Linked DNA regions of Roseivirga sp. BDSF3-8. The protein of the gene in region 3 interacts with the protein of the main gene of each other region in a pairwise test. Links are inferred from orthologs where the notes say so. Each region holds a gene or a part of one and is shown on either strand. Other genes may lie near its edges.

Region 1 (4,056 bases), 740 kb from region 3 along the record:
ATTGGATATGAATAATTTCCTACTTTTAGGGGAAAAATTGATACAACCACTATGGAATCCAGCATTCTTACCGCCGTACTATTACCTCTGGCACTGGGCATCATCATGCTCGGTATGGGGCTCTCCCTTACGCCTGCCGATTTTAAGCGTATATTCCTGTATCCGAAGGCCGCTACCGCCGGCCTGTTGTGTCAGTTAGTCTTATTACCCCTCGTAGCCTACTTACTATGTAAAGCCTGGAATCTTGAGGCAGAACTCGCCGTAGGCATCATGATACTCGCCGCCTGTCCCGGTGGGGCCACCAGCAACCTTATTGCCCACCTCGCAAAAGGTGATACCGCCCTCTCTATTACACTCACGGCATTTTCATCATTATTAGCAGTTATCACTATTCCACTCATCGTTAATTTTGCCATAGTGGAGTTCATCCCCACCGGCCAGGAGCAGCAACTGGATGTACTTAAGACCGTGCTCAGTGTACTTATTATCACCCTAATTCCCGTAGCCATAGGCATGCTGATTAGGAGCAGGTCCGTACGCTTTGCCGGGCGAATGGAGAGACCGGTAAGAGTTATGTCCGCGATATTACTAGTAGCTATTATTTTCGCCGCCATACTGAAAGAAAGAGCCAATGTAATAGGCTTTTTTGTAGAAGCCGGCCCGGTCGCCCTCAGCCTCAATCTTGTCATGCTCGCCATCGGCTACTTCGGTTCTCGCATCCTCAGGCTCAATAGTCGCCAGAGCACCACTATCTCAATAGAAACAGGCATTCAAAACGGCACCCTCGGCATAGCCATTGCCGCCACCATCATTGGCAACTCCCAAATGGCCATTCCTCCCGCCATCTATAGCCTTATCATGTTCTTTACTGCCGGTGTCATTATCTTCCTGGGAAATAAGAAGAGTAAGGAAGAAAAACAGCTGGTTAAATCCTGAGAGTATTTACCCCAAAGGTTAGAATCAATAAGAGGCTGTCTCAAAAGGCAGCCTCTTTCTTTTTGTGGCAGCCCCTTTTACGTTCCCTTCCTTTTCTTAAAGAGGCCACCTGCCGGAATTATACTTTTTCCCAACTAATATTTAATCCATTAATAAGCAATCAGTTACATAAACAAATAGGAGACTGGCGTCTTGTATGATGGAAGGGGCTAAACCTGTAAGCCCCTAGCTATCTTATAAAGACCCGAACCCTCCAATGGCTGAAAAAAAAGAAACCGATACCAAAGCAATAGAGAATAAAGAATGGCTCGACTCACTAAAGTGGGTCATTGATCATGAGTCTGAAGAACGTGCCTCCGAACTGCTCGATCTGCTTCTGCAACACGCCCGTACCCGGGGCATAGCCCCTCCGGCCCTTCAGACGCCCTATATCAATACCATTGCTCCTGACCAGGAAGATGAGTACCCTGGCGACCTTGATCTGGAGGAAAAGATCACAGGCATGATCCGCTGGAATGCCATGGCCATGGTAATGAAAGCCAATCAAAAAGAAAAAGGCATCGGCGGACATATTTCCACCTATGCCTCGGCCGCCAACCTGTTCGAGGTAGGGTTTAATCACTTCTTCCGGGTAGATGAAGCGGGGCTTAGCGATATGGTCTATTTTCAGGGCCATGCCTCCCCCGGCGTCTATGCACGGGCTTATGTGGAAGGCCGCTTTGACGACCAGATGCTGGAAAACTTCCGCCGGGAACTACTGCCCGAAGGCGGACTCACCTCCTACCCGCACCCGCGGCTTATGCCGGAATTCTGGACCTACCCCACCGTATCTATGGGACTCGGGCCTATCATGGCTATTTACCAGGCGCGCTTCAACAAATACCTGTGCAAAAGAGGCTTAAAGGACCACGATGCTAAGAAGATATGGGCCTTCCTCGGTGATGGCGAAATGGACGAGCCGGAAGCCACAGGCGCCATCGCCCTGGCCGGACGTGAAAAGCTGGGCAACCTCATCTTTGTTGTAAACTGCAACCTGCAGCGCCTCGACGGACCCGTACGCGGCAACACTAAAGTGGTGCAGGAACTGGAAGGCCTATTTCGCGGAGCAGGCTGGAATGTAGTCAAAGTACTCTGGGCCAGTGAGTGGGACAAGCTATTTCAAAAAGACACATCCGGAAAGCTAATAAAGCACCTCACAGAAGTGCCCGACGGTCAGTTACAGAAATATGCCTACGAGGATGGAACCTACATACGCGAGCACCTCTTTGGGCAGGATCCGGAACTGCAAAAGCTTGCAGAAAACCTTACCGACGAAGACATTAAAGCCATGCGCCGCGGAGGTCACGATCCAATAAAAGTCTACCAGGCCTATAAGCAGGCCATGAAGTATACAGAAGGACCTACAGTAATACTAGCCCAGACCGTGAAGGGCTACGGCCAGGGCGAATCCGGCGAGGCAAGCAATGTCACCCACAAAACCAAAAAACTGAAAGACGATGCCCTCAAGCAATTCCGCGACCGCTTTCAGGTGCCCCTTGCCGACGAAGACCTTGACGACCTGCCTTTTGTAAGACCTGAAAAGGACAGTGCCGAGCATCAATACCTGATGAAAAAGCGGGAGGAAGCAGGCGGCGCATTTCCTGTACGGAAAGATAATAGCGAAAAGCTTCCGGAACCCGACAATTCAGTGTTCGAAGACTTACTGCAAGGCTCCGGAGACTCAGAGGCCAACACTACCGGGGCCATGGTACAAATAGTGACTAAGCTGCTAAAGCAAGAGGACTTTGCTGATCTCATCGTTCCTATCATTCCTGATGAGTCCCGCACCTTTGGTATGGAGTCCCTTTTCAGAAAAGTAGGCATCTACGCTCCCCATGGTCAACAGTATGAGCCAGTGGACAAAGACAGCCTGCTCTATTATAAAGAATCCGAAGAAGGCGCAATACTCGAAGAAGGCATTACCGAATCCGGCTGTATGAGCAGCTTCATCGCTGCCGGCACTGCCTACCTCACCCATGGCATCAATACCATCCCCTTCTATTTCTTCTACTCCATGTTTGGCTTCCAGCGTACCGGCGACCTTATTTGGGCCGCCGCCGATGCAGGTGCCAAAGGCTTCCTTATTGGAGGTATTTCCGGACGTACCAGTCTATCCGGTGAAGGACTGCAGCACCAGGATGGCAACAGCCACCTCTATGCCATGGCCTACCCCAATCTACATGCGTACGATCCGGCATTTGCTTTTGAATTGGCAGTCATCGTACGTGAAGGCATCAAAAAAATGTATATCCAAAAGCAAGACACCTTTTACTACCTCACCGTCACCAATGCCAATAGGCCTATGCCCGAGATGCCCGAAGGCGTGGAAGAAGGCATACTCAAAGGCCTCTACCGCTACCGTGCCACTTCCTCTGAAAATAAAAAGCGGCGGGCCCACCTGTTTGGCAGCGGGGCCATTATGCAGGAAGTACAAAAGGCCGCCCACGTGCTGGAAGAAGAATATGGCGTAGCCACAGATGTGTGGAGCATCACCAGCTACAAAGCCCTGTATGATGATGCTATCGATGCAGAACGGGAAAACAGACGGGTGATGGCCAGAGAAATGGAGCCAAACCACATTCAGAAGTGCCTGCAGGATGAAGAAGGCGTGTTTGTAGCCGCCTCAGACTATGTAAAAGCCCTCCCTGCCTCCGTGGCCCAGTGGTTTCCGAACCACCTCACCGTACTTGGTACAGATGGCTTCGGCAGAAGCGATACCGTAGCCGCACTGCGCGACTTCTTCGAAGTAGACCACCGCCATATCATATATGCCACCCTATATGCACTAACCCGAAACGGAGACATGGAACCGGAAGAACTGGTTAAGGCAGCGGACAACCTTGATATGGCTCCAGACAAACCTAACCCCCGCACAGCCTGATCCTGCTAAACTAATTGACTACCTCACAACCAAACCAAATATGCCTACAGAAGTAAAAGTACCTCAGATATCCGAAGGAGCAGATACCGCCACAGTCGCAGAAATACTGGTATCAGAAGGCGATACCATACAGGAAGAGGAATCCATCATAGTCGTGGAAACAGACAAGGCCTCCGTAGAAGTGCCCTCGACGCACAGCG
Region 2 (3,698 bases), 710 kb from region 3 along the record:
GTTACGGTATCTTTTAGCAGCCGGTAGGCATCTATAGCAACGGCATTCTTTTCCCAGGCGAGGGAATCAATTTTACGCTGTACCACGGCGAGCGAATCGGCTATGCGTATACTATCCATTCGTGCAATGGAGTCCTGCCTGGCCGCCATCTCCTGGTTGGAGGTGGAGCGGCTCATCTGGCCTGGTTTACACGCAAAGAATACAAATGGGGCCACGGCAAGAACCCGGACAAGAATACGGAATACCATAGTTGATAAAATAAAAAGAAAAGTGACGGAAAAGTTACTAAAATTCAGGAATTAATAAGTCTTTTCCGCTATCTGAGGAATACTTATTTCTCCCTTAAGATATGTGACAGCCTGGCCTTTTAAGAGTACCCGGTCATGATTAAGAGTACACAGGAGGTTGCCTTCTCTATGGCTTATTTGCTTGGCATAGAGTGCATTTTTATTAAGTCTTTCAGCCCAGTAGGGGGTAAGGATAGTGTGGGCTGACCCTGTTACAGGATCTTCGTCTATTCCAGCTTTAGGGCAAAAGAACCTGCTTACAAAGTCAAGATCCGGAGAGTCTGCAGGAGCGGTGGCAATCACTCCCAGCCAGGGCAGGGAGGCCATGGTGCGAAAGTCTGGCCTAAGGTTTTCCAGTGATGCCTGATGAGGATATATTGTCATCAGGTAGCGGGCGTCATATACTGCTTCCGGCTCTGAACCCATCAGGTTTTCCGGCAGCAGCCTGGCATCGTAGCTTTTAGGTTTGTCAGCCGGAAAGTCCATCACATACAGGTCCCTCTCACGGCTTACCTGCAATTGGCCACTTCGGGTCTGAAAGATGATCCTCTCCTTATTGAAATCAAGATGCCTGAAAAGGACATGAGCTGTGGCAAGGGTAGCGTGGCCGCAGAGGTCTACTTCAACAGCAGGAGTAAACCACCTAAGGCCATAGCCGTCGCCTTCTGCTACAATGAATGCTGTTTCGCTAAGGTTATTTTCCCTGGCAATCTGCTGTAGCAACTTATCTGAAGGCCATTCCTGCAGTGGTACCACCGCAGCCGGATTACCACCAAAAAGTGAGGAAGTAAATGCATCTACCTGGTATAAGGCAAGGGTCTGGTTCATGTTTCCTTGGGATCAAAGTTAGGTGAGTTTTTCAGAGCTTGCATCACTTTACTGGCAAAGACAAAGTTGTTAAGCTCTTCCACATCACTAAACATGATCTGCTCCTTGCTACCCTCCCATACCTTATGGCCATTAGCCAAAAATATGATATGTTCTCCCCAGCCCATTACAGAATTCATGTCATGAGTAACTACAACGGTGGTCACATCCAGCTCTTTGGTAATTTCGGCAATAAGCTCATCGATTACGATACTTGTCTGCGGGTCGAGGCCGGAGTTAGGCTCATCACAAAATAGGTAGTTTACATCTTCATTGACGATGGCGCGGGCTATACCCACCCGCTTTTTCATACCTCCGCTAATCTCACTGGGCATTTTTTTATTGACATTCTCCAGGCCAACGCGCTGTAGGACAAAGTTTACGCGTTCCAGCTTATCATCCTTACTCATGGTTGTGAGAATGTCCAGTGGAAACATCACATTTTGCTCTACCGTTTTTGAATCGAAAAGTGCACTACCCTGAAAAAGCATCCCTATCTCCCGGCGAATTTCCACTTTCAGATCACGATCGGCTTTAGTGAAGTTGCGATCATTATAATATACGTGCCCTGAGTCAGGGGGAATCAGTCCCACGATGCACTTCAGCAGCACACTCTTACCGGTACCACTGGCGCCAATGATCTGGTTGACCACACCCTTCTTAAACTCACCGCTTATGCCCTTTAGTACTTCCTTGCCACTAAAGCTTTTCGTTATGTCTTCTATTTTGATCATGAAATGATAGGCTTACAGTAGTAATTGAGAAAGAAGGTAGTCAGCACAAAGAATGGCAATACAGCTATTGGTCACTGCTTTGGTGCTGGACTGTCCTACCTCCAGGGCTCCGCCTGTGGTGTAAAATCCCTTATAAGAAGAAATAGAGGCTACAAGAAAGGCAAATACCAGGCTCTTGATCATGGCAAACGTAACAGTGTATTCGTTAAAGTCAGCCCGTATGCCATAAATGTATTCATTTTCGGTGATAACACCAGTGAGTGTGCCTGCTAGAAAACCACCATAAATGCTTAGAAACATGGCTAGTATGACTAACAAGGGGTACATGAGTACTGATGCGATTATCTTGGGTAAGACCAGGTAGGTCACACTATTTATACCCATTACTTCCAGTGCATCCACCTGCTCGGTAATTCGCATGGTACCGAGCTCACCAGCCAGGTTAGACCCTACCTTGCCGGCAAAAACAATGGCCGTAATAGTCGGCGCAAGCTCCAGTATGGTCATATCTCTGACGATAAGGCCTATTACCCAGTCCTGAATCAAGGGGCTGACCAGGTTATAGGCTGTCTGTATGGCGGTAACCGCACCTATAAAAGTGGAGATGATGACAACAATGAATATTGAGTTAACTCCGATCTTAATACATTCATCAATAATAAGTCGAATGTAGACGCGGGGCGACTCTCGGTTAACAAATAAATTGCTTATAAAAATAAAATACTTCCCTATGCTATGCATGTGCGGTCCTTCAAGTATGATGCAGTGTGCGATCGTTTACCGGGGCTAAATTACGCAATCAAAACAAAAAAAAATTAATATACCACGCCGGCCTTTCCTTAACATCAAAATAAACGGGGACTTTCTGCTTTGGTTAGGTGAATACGTATATTTCGGAAATTTTCAGACAAACCAGTCCATTCATGAAAAAACTGATAGTGGTCACTAGTGGCACAAAAGGCATAGGCCGTGCAGTAATCAGGTTATTTGCAGAGCATGGGTTTGATGTGGCAACCTGTGCCCGTACGGAAAAAGACCTTAAAAAGTTGAAAAAGGAAATAGAAGCAGAGTATGAAAGCGAGGTTTTCTATCATCCTACCGATATGTCTGTACAGTCTGAGGTAAATACATTTATTAGCTATCTGAAGACGCTGGATCGCCCGGTGGATGTGCTTGTTAATAATACAGGATTTTTTACCCCCGGCGGAGTGCTTGATGAGGACTTTAGTAATCTGTCAAAAATGATGGATACCAATGTTTATAGTGCCTTTCATATGTCGCAAGCTATCGGTAAGGAGATGCGCCGAAGAAAGAAGGGCTATATTTTTAATGTATGCAGTATTGCCAGCATAGTAGCTTATGCAAACGGCGGATCCTATGCTATCACCAAGCATGCTATGCTGGGCATGAGCCGGGTGCTGCGTGAGGAGCTTAAAGAGCACAACGTCAGGGTATCTTCTGTAATGCCCGGGGCTACCCTTACGGCCAGTTGGGAAGGGGTTGATTTGCCCGAAGAACGGTTCATGAAAGCTGAAGATGTGGCTGAGGCTATATTTTCTGCCTATACTATGTCTCCCCGCTCTGTGGTAGAGGAGATCATTATAAGGCCTCAATTGGGAGACATCTGATACTGTCACACCTCATCGGGGCGATATATTTTGGGTTGGCTTTGCTCGATAATCTGACCTGGCTTGTCACTTTGATAAAGGGCATAGATTTCCACCATATTCAGCTTTCCCTTGAGCTCAGTTTTACCCATCGGGCGGGCTTTTAGCTCTTTGGGTAAAACGATACGCTCCAGGAGGTCCTT
Region 3 (4,481 bases):
GAATATGACGGGTTGGGTGAGTTCTTTGGTAACCTGTTTAATCCTACCTCAAGGAATTTTTCTGAGATACAGACTCAATTAGGTGCTACTGATAGTATCAACTCTTCCCTGCTCAGCTACGATAGCTATGTCATTCAACATGAAGGCGCTGATGGCACCGTTTATAACAGCGTAATGGATGAAACAGCCCCTATCGTAAAAGATGGTAACTCATACGTCATTTATGATCTGGCTAATGACCTTCAGGGATTCATTGTTCCGGCTTCATGGTTCCAGAGTCTGAATGCCCTCTTTATTTTAATATTTGGTGGTATCATTGCCAGCCTGTGGGTGTTCCTTGCCAGGCGTGGTAAAAATCCTCCAAGTATTTTCAAAATGGGACTGGGCACCGCCGTAATGGGTGCTGGTTTTATCTTCATGGTATTTGCTGCCCTGCAGAGGGGAGCCGCTGCAGACGGTATGTCTGCGATGTATTGGCTGGTACTTGCCTACCTGTTCCATACACTCGGTGAGCTGGCCCTGTCTCCTGTGGCACTCTCTTATATTACAAAGCTTGCGCCCGCCCGTATGGTAGCTTCTGTGATGGGGGTATACTTTGCCGTTACAGGACTTGGTAATAAGCTTGCCGGAGCCCTTGGAGAATGGGCTCAAAGCCTTGGAGAGCTTCAAATCTTTGGGGGTATTGCGGTTACCACTATTGCACTTGGTTTGCTTTTGATGCTTTTCTCTAAGCGACTTAATAAACTAAGCCACGGAGCTGAAGACGCTTCCCTGGATGAAGACGATGCGGAAAGAGTAGAAGAGGCCCAGCTAACTGACGCAGAGATTCGTCCTTAAGCTGGCATACAATAAGATTTCAAGAGCCACTCGCTTTTAGCGGGTGGCTTTTTTGTGTATTAAATATAAGTGGTAATAAATTGGCTTTTTTGAAGTATTAGTATATTTTTAGAATAATTTAAATTAATCTGTTATTTCTATCGTCATCAGCCAGCAATATTTATGACGGAGGTTTTTCAAATAAGGCCTGAAAGTTCGGACAGGACCCTTCTGCAGTTTCAAGGGCAGCTTGATCAGGGCAAAATCGACGATCTGATCATCAATGCCGAAGCAATCCTTCGAAACTCTGAACCTGATGTTAAAGTCAGAAAAAAAGTTTTTAGTATTTTAGTGGAAATATTCAGAAAACTGGAGCGCCTGAGTGACCAGGGCCATACTACCCGTGTTACCTGGTATTATGATGAAGAGGATGAAGATATGCAAGAGAGCGGAGAGGACTTTAAAGAAATCATCCGTCTTCCGGTTGAAATGGTCGTCATGAATAGCTGAATAGCTTAGACCTAGTTAAAAACATAGCCAAGCTTATAATTACTGGCATAAAAAAAAGAAAGGCTGCTTACGATTGTAAGCAGCCTTTCTTTTTTTCAACGGAAGGAAGCATTACATCATGCCACCCATGCCGCCACCCATTGGAGGCATGCCGCCACCTGCAGGACCTCCATCTTCTTCAGGCTCATCAGCTACTACACATTCGGTAGTCAGCAGGAGAGAAGCAATAGAAGCTGCATTTTCCAATGCAAGGCGAGATACTTTCGTAGGGTCAATGATGCCTACAGAAATCAGATTCTCGAACTTATTCTCGCGGGCGTTATATCCGTAGTCACCCTGGTTGTTACGTACTTCATTTACGATCACGCTACCTTCACCACCGGCGTTAGATACGATTGTTCTAAGAGGAGCTTCAAGTGCCAGGCGAATGATATTCACACCAGTGCTCTGATCTTCGTTTTCTGTATCTACTGAGTCCAGAGAAGTCAGTGAACGAATGAAGGCTACTCCACCACCTGGAATGATACCTTCTTCTACAGCAGCTCTTGTTGCATGCAGGGCGTCATCCACGCGGTCTTTCTTCTCTTTCATTTCAACCTCAGTAGCTGCGCCTATGTATAGGATAGCAACACCACCACTAAGTTTAGCAAGACGCTCCTGGAGCTTCTCACGATCGTAGTCAGACGTAGTGCTTTCCATCTGAGCTTTGATCTCAGCTACACGGGCTTCGATATTGGAAGATTCACCGGCACCATTTACGATGGTCGTGTTATCCTTATCGATATTTACTTTTTCGGCAGTACCAAGATAGTCAATAGTTGCATTTTCGAGTTTGTATCCTCTTTCTTCCGAGATGACAGTACCACCTGTAAGGATGGCAATATCCTCGAGCATAGCTTTTCTTCTGTCGCCGAAACCAGGAGCCTTAACAGCAGCAACTTTCAGTGCACCACGGATCTTGTTTACAACTAGGGTAGCAAGGGCTTCACCATCTACTTCTTCAGAGATGATAAGAAGAGGTTTTCCAGTCTGAGCAACTGCTTCAAGAACAGGAAGAAGCTCCTTCATCGCGCTGATCTTTTTATCATAGATCAGGATGTAAGGATTCTCAAGCTCAGCTTCCATTTTCTCTGTGTTAGTCACAAAGTAAGGAGACTGATATCCGCGGTCGAATTGCATACCTTCAACCGTTTTGATCTCAGTTTCGGTACCTTTAGCTTCCTCAACAGTGATCACGCCATCAGTACCAACTTTCGCCATCGCATCGGCAATCATTTTACCGATCTCTTTGTCGTTATTGGCAGAGATGCTGGCAACCTGAGCAATTTCGTTGTTATCAGAAATCTGACGGCTCTGCTCCTTAAGGTTAGCAACAACAGCCTGGACAGCTTTCTCTATACCTCTCTTAAGATCCATCGGGTTGGCACCAGCTGCTACGTTCTTGATACCGTGAGCAAAGATAGCCTGAGTAAGCACGGTAGCTGTAGTAGTACCATCACCTGCATCATCGGCAGTTTTAGAGGCAACTTCTTTTACAAGTTGAGCACCCATATTTTCGATAGCGTCTTTCAGCTCAATTTCTTTTGCTACAGACACACCATCCTTTGTGATAGTGGGGGCTCCGAATTTTTTATCAAGGATAACATTACGTCCCTTAGGACCAAGGGTTACCTTAACTGCATCAGCCAGGCGGTCTACACCTTTTTTTAACTTTTCCCTTGCTTCTGAGTCGAAGAAAATGTTTTTGGCCATATTTAAAATGCTTTAGAATAAATGTTTTTTGAATTAAGTAAGTAGGGTGGGGTCAGACCGGATTATACGATCGCAAAAATATCTGACTCTCTCATTATAAGGTATTCCCTGCCTTCAACAGTGATTTCAGTACCTGCGTACTTACCATAGAGGATTTTATCTCCTACCTGAACGGTTAATGGCTCATCCTTTTTGCCATTTCCTACAGCAACTACTTCACCCTGCTGAGGCTTCTCCTTAGCTGTATCAGGAATAATGATACCGGAAGCGGTTTTTTCTTCTGCTGCAGCAGGTGCAACCACCACTCTGTCTGCAAGAGGCTTAATGTTCAATTTTGACATTGTTCAGACTATTAGAGATTAAGTTAATTCTCAATTAAAAATATAATTATCCGTATTGCATTTCCTGTGCCAAATCACTTTTTCGACCTATTTGTCAGGTTTTCAGGACATTTTTTCAGTAAAAATTACGTCATAAAGTCCTACCGGCTAATGTACTGACATTGTTGCGGGTTGCGTTATTATTTGGCTATAGCTATTTTATTTAAAATTAAGTTTTGTTAGATAAATATAGGCTGCATGAAGAGATTGGATGATGATTGGGTAGTGAAAGATCTTATTGATCTGGAATACAAAAAATACATCTTGCTTGCCTACCTGAAAGAGGTGGAGAATCAGTTCAAAGAGAAGAAGCTATACCCCTATCTGTCAGAAATTGTCTCTCATTACCGTAACCTCTTGGTTTTAAAGAGAGAGAAGACGCTAATGTATGATAAATTTCCTGCCACTTTGTCAAAAGCTGACTTTGAAAGGCTTAAAATGACCTATACACGGCTAGTGGAGGACACTGAACTTATGGCAGAGATTGATAGCATAGTAGATTTTGCTATCCCTGAATGTAGAAGAAGGCTTGAGGACGGAAAGGACATCTATGAGGAGGTGGAGAATTCCCTGAATATTGAACCTATCGGACTCGTTCCAATTTATAATGATGAGGGGTACTTTTTCATTGCACAGGAAAAAGATAAAGACCTGGATATCTACAGGTACAGGATTACTATATTCGATAACTCAGAAGAGCGATACAGGGCTATTAGCACTGAGCTTCTGGACCGTACACGTAGTAGTCTGGCCAGGACATACGAACAGCTAAAGCTTGAGCTGATCAGGAATAATCCGGATCTTCCTAATCCGGCAACTTACCTGATACATGCAAATAGTAAGGTGCCCTATGAATGTACTCTTTTGCCGGTGGCAAAGAGACTATTAGTCAGATACATTAATCCGGCCGCCTAACTTGATTAAAATAAATTACCCCCACCAAAGGAGGGGGTTTTCAATGGTTATTACCCCCAAAGGGGGATAGTCAGTTATCGAATAGCGGGATATCTATATCCCCATCCT

Evidence for each region. Proteins that work in one complex are often made in the same cells at the same time.
Region 1: the proteins of groL (region 3) and aceE interact in binary tests that used the Escherichia coli proteins (3 or more experiments, as listed by UniProt). The link is inferred for Roseivirga sp. BDSF3-8 from one-to-one orthologs.
Region 2: the proteins of groL (region 3) and AB9P05_RS23400 interact in binary tests that used the Escherichia coli proteins (3 or more experiments, as listed by UniProt). The link is inferred for Roseivirga sp. BDSF3-8 from one-to-one orthologs.

The regions. Positions count from the first base shown.
Region 1 is NZ_JBGNFV010000001.1:4,296,923-4,300,978, reverse strand. What follows is about bases 805-4,056. They hold aceE (pyruvate dehydrogenase (acetyl-transferring), homodimeric type), read left to right. Parts: upstream 805-1,192; coding sequence 1,193-3,856; downstream 3,857-4,056. Other genes in these bases: AB9P05_RS17690 (2-oxo acid dehydrogenase subunit E2), read left to right, coding at 3,897-4,056; AB9P05_RS17700 (bile acid:sodium symporter family protein), read left to right, coding at 805-936. Also shown: more of AB9P05_RS17700, read left to right, coding at 52-804. UniProt on the Escherichia coli protein: Component of the pyruvate dehydrogenase (PDH) complex, that catalyzes the overall conversion of pyruvate to acetyl-CoA and CO(2).
Region 2 is NZ_JBGNFV010000001.1:5,740,563-5,744,260, reverse strand. The notes cover bases 1-2,894. They hold AB9P05_RS23400 (ABC transporter ATP-binding protein), read right to left. Parts: upstream 1,889-2,894; coding sequence 1,112-1,888; downstream 1-1,111. Other genes in these bases: AB9P05_RS23390 (SDR family oxidoreductase), read left to right, coding at 2,812-2,894; AB9P05_RS23395 (MlaE family ABC transporter permease), read right to left, coding at 1,901-2,629; AB9P05_RS23405 (PhzF family phenazine biosynthesis protein), read right to left, coding at 300-1,115; AB9P05_RS23410 (CapA family protein), read right to left, coding at 1-248. Outside these bases: more of AB9P05_RS23390, read left to right, coding at 2,895-3,516; AB9P05_RS23385 (adenylate/guanylate cyclase domain-containing protein), read right to left, coding at 3,522-3,698. UniProt on the Escherichia coli protein: Part of the ABC transporter complex MlaFEDB, which is involved in a phospholipid transport pathway that maintains lipid asymmetry in the outer membrane by retrograde trafficking of phospholipids from the outer membrane to the inner membrane.
Region 3 is NZ_JBGNFV010000001.1:5,034,506-5,038,986, reverse strand. The notes cover bases 759-3,630. They hold groL (chaperonin GroEL), read right to left. Parts: upstream 3,079-3,630; coding sequence 1,438-3,078; downstream 759-1,437. Other genes in these bases: groES (co-chaperone GroES), read right to left, coding at 3,141-3,419; AB9P05_RS20855 (SiaC family regulatory phosphoprotein), read left to right, coding at 1,000-1,326; AB9P05_RS20860 (peptide MFS transporter), read left to right, coding at 759-837. In the rest of the region: more of AB9P05_RS20860, read left to right, coding at 1-758; AB9P05_RS20840 (hypothetical protein), read left to right, coding at 3,657-4,373; tnpA (IS200/IS605 family transposase), read right to left, coding at 4,444-4,481.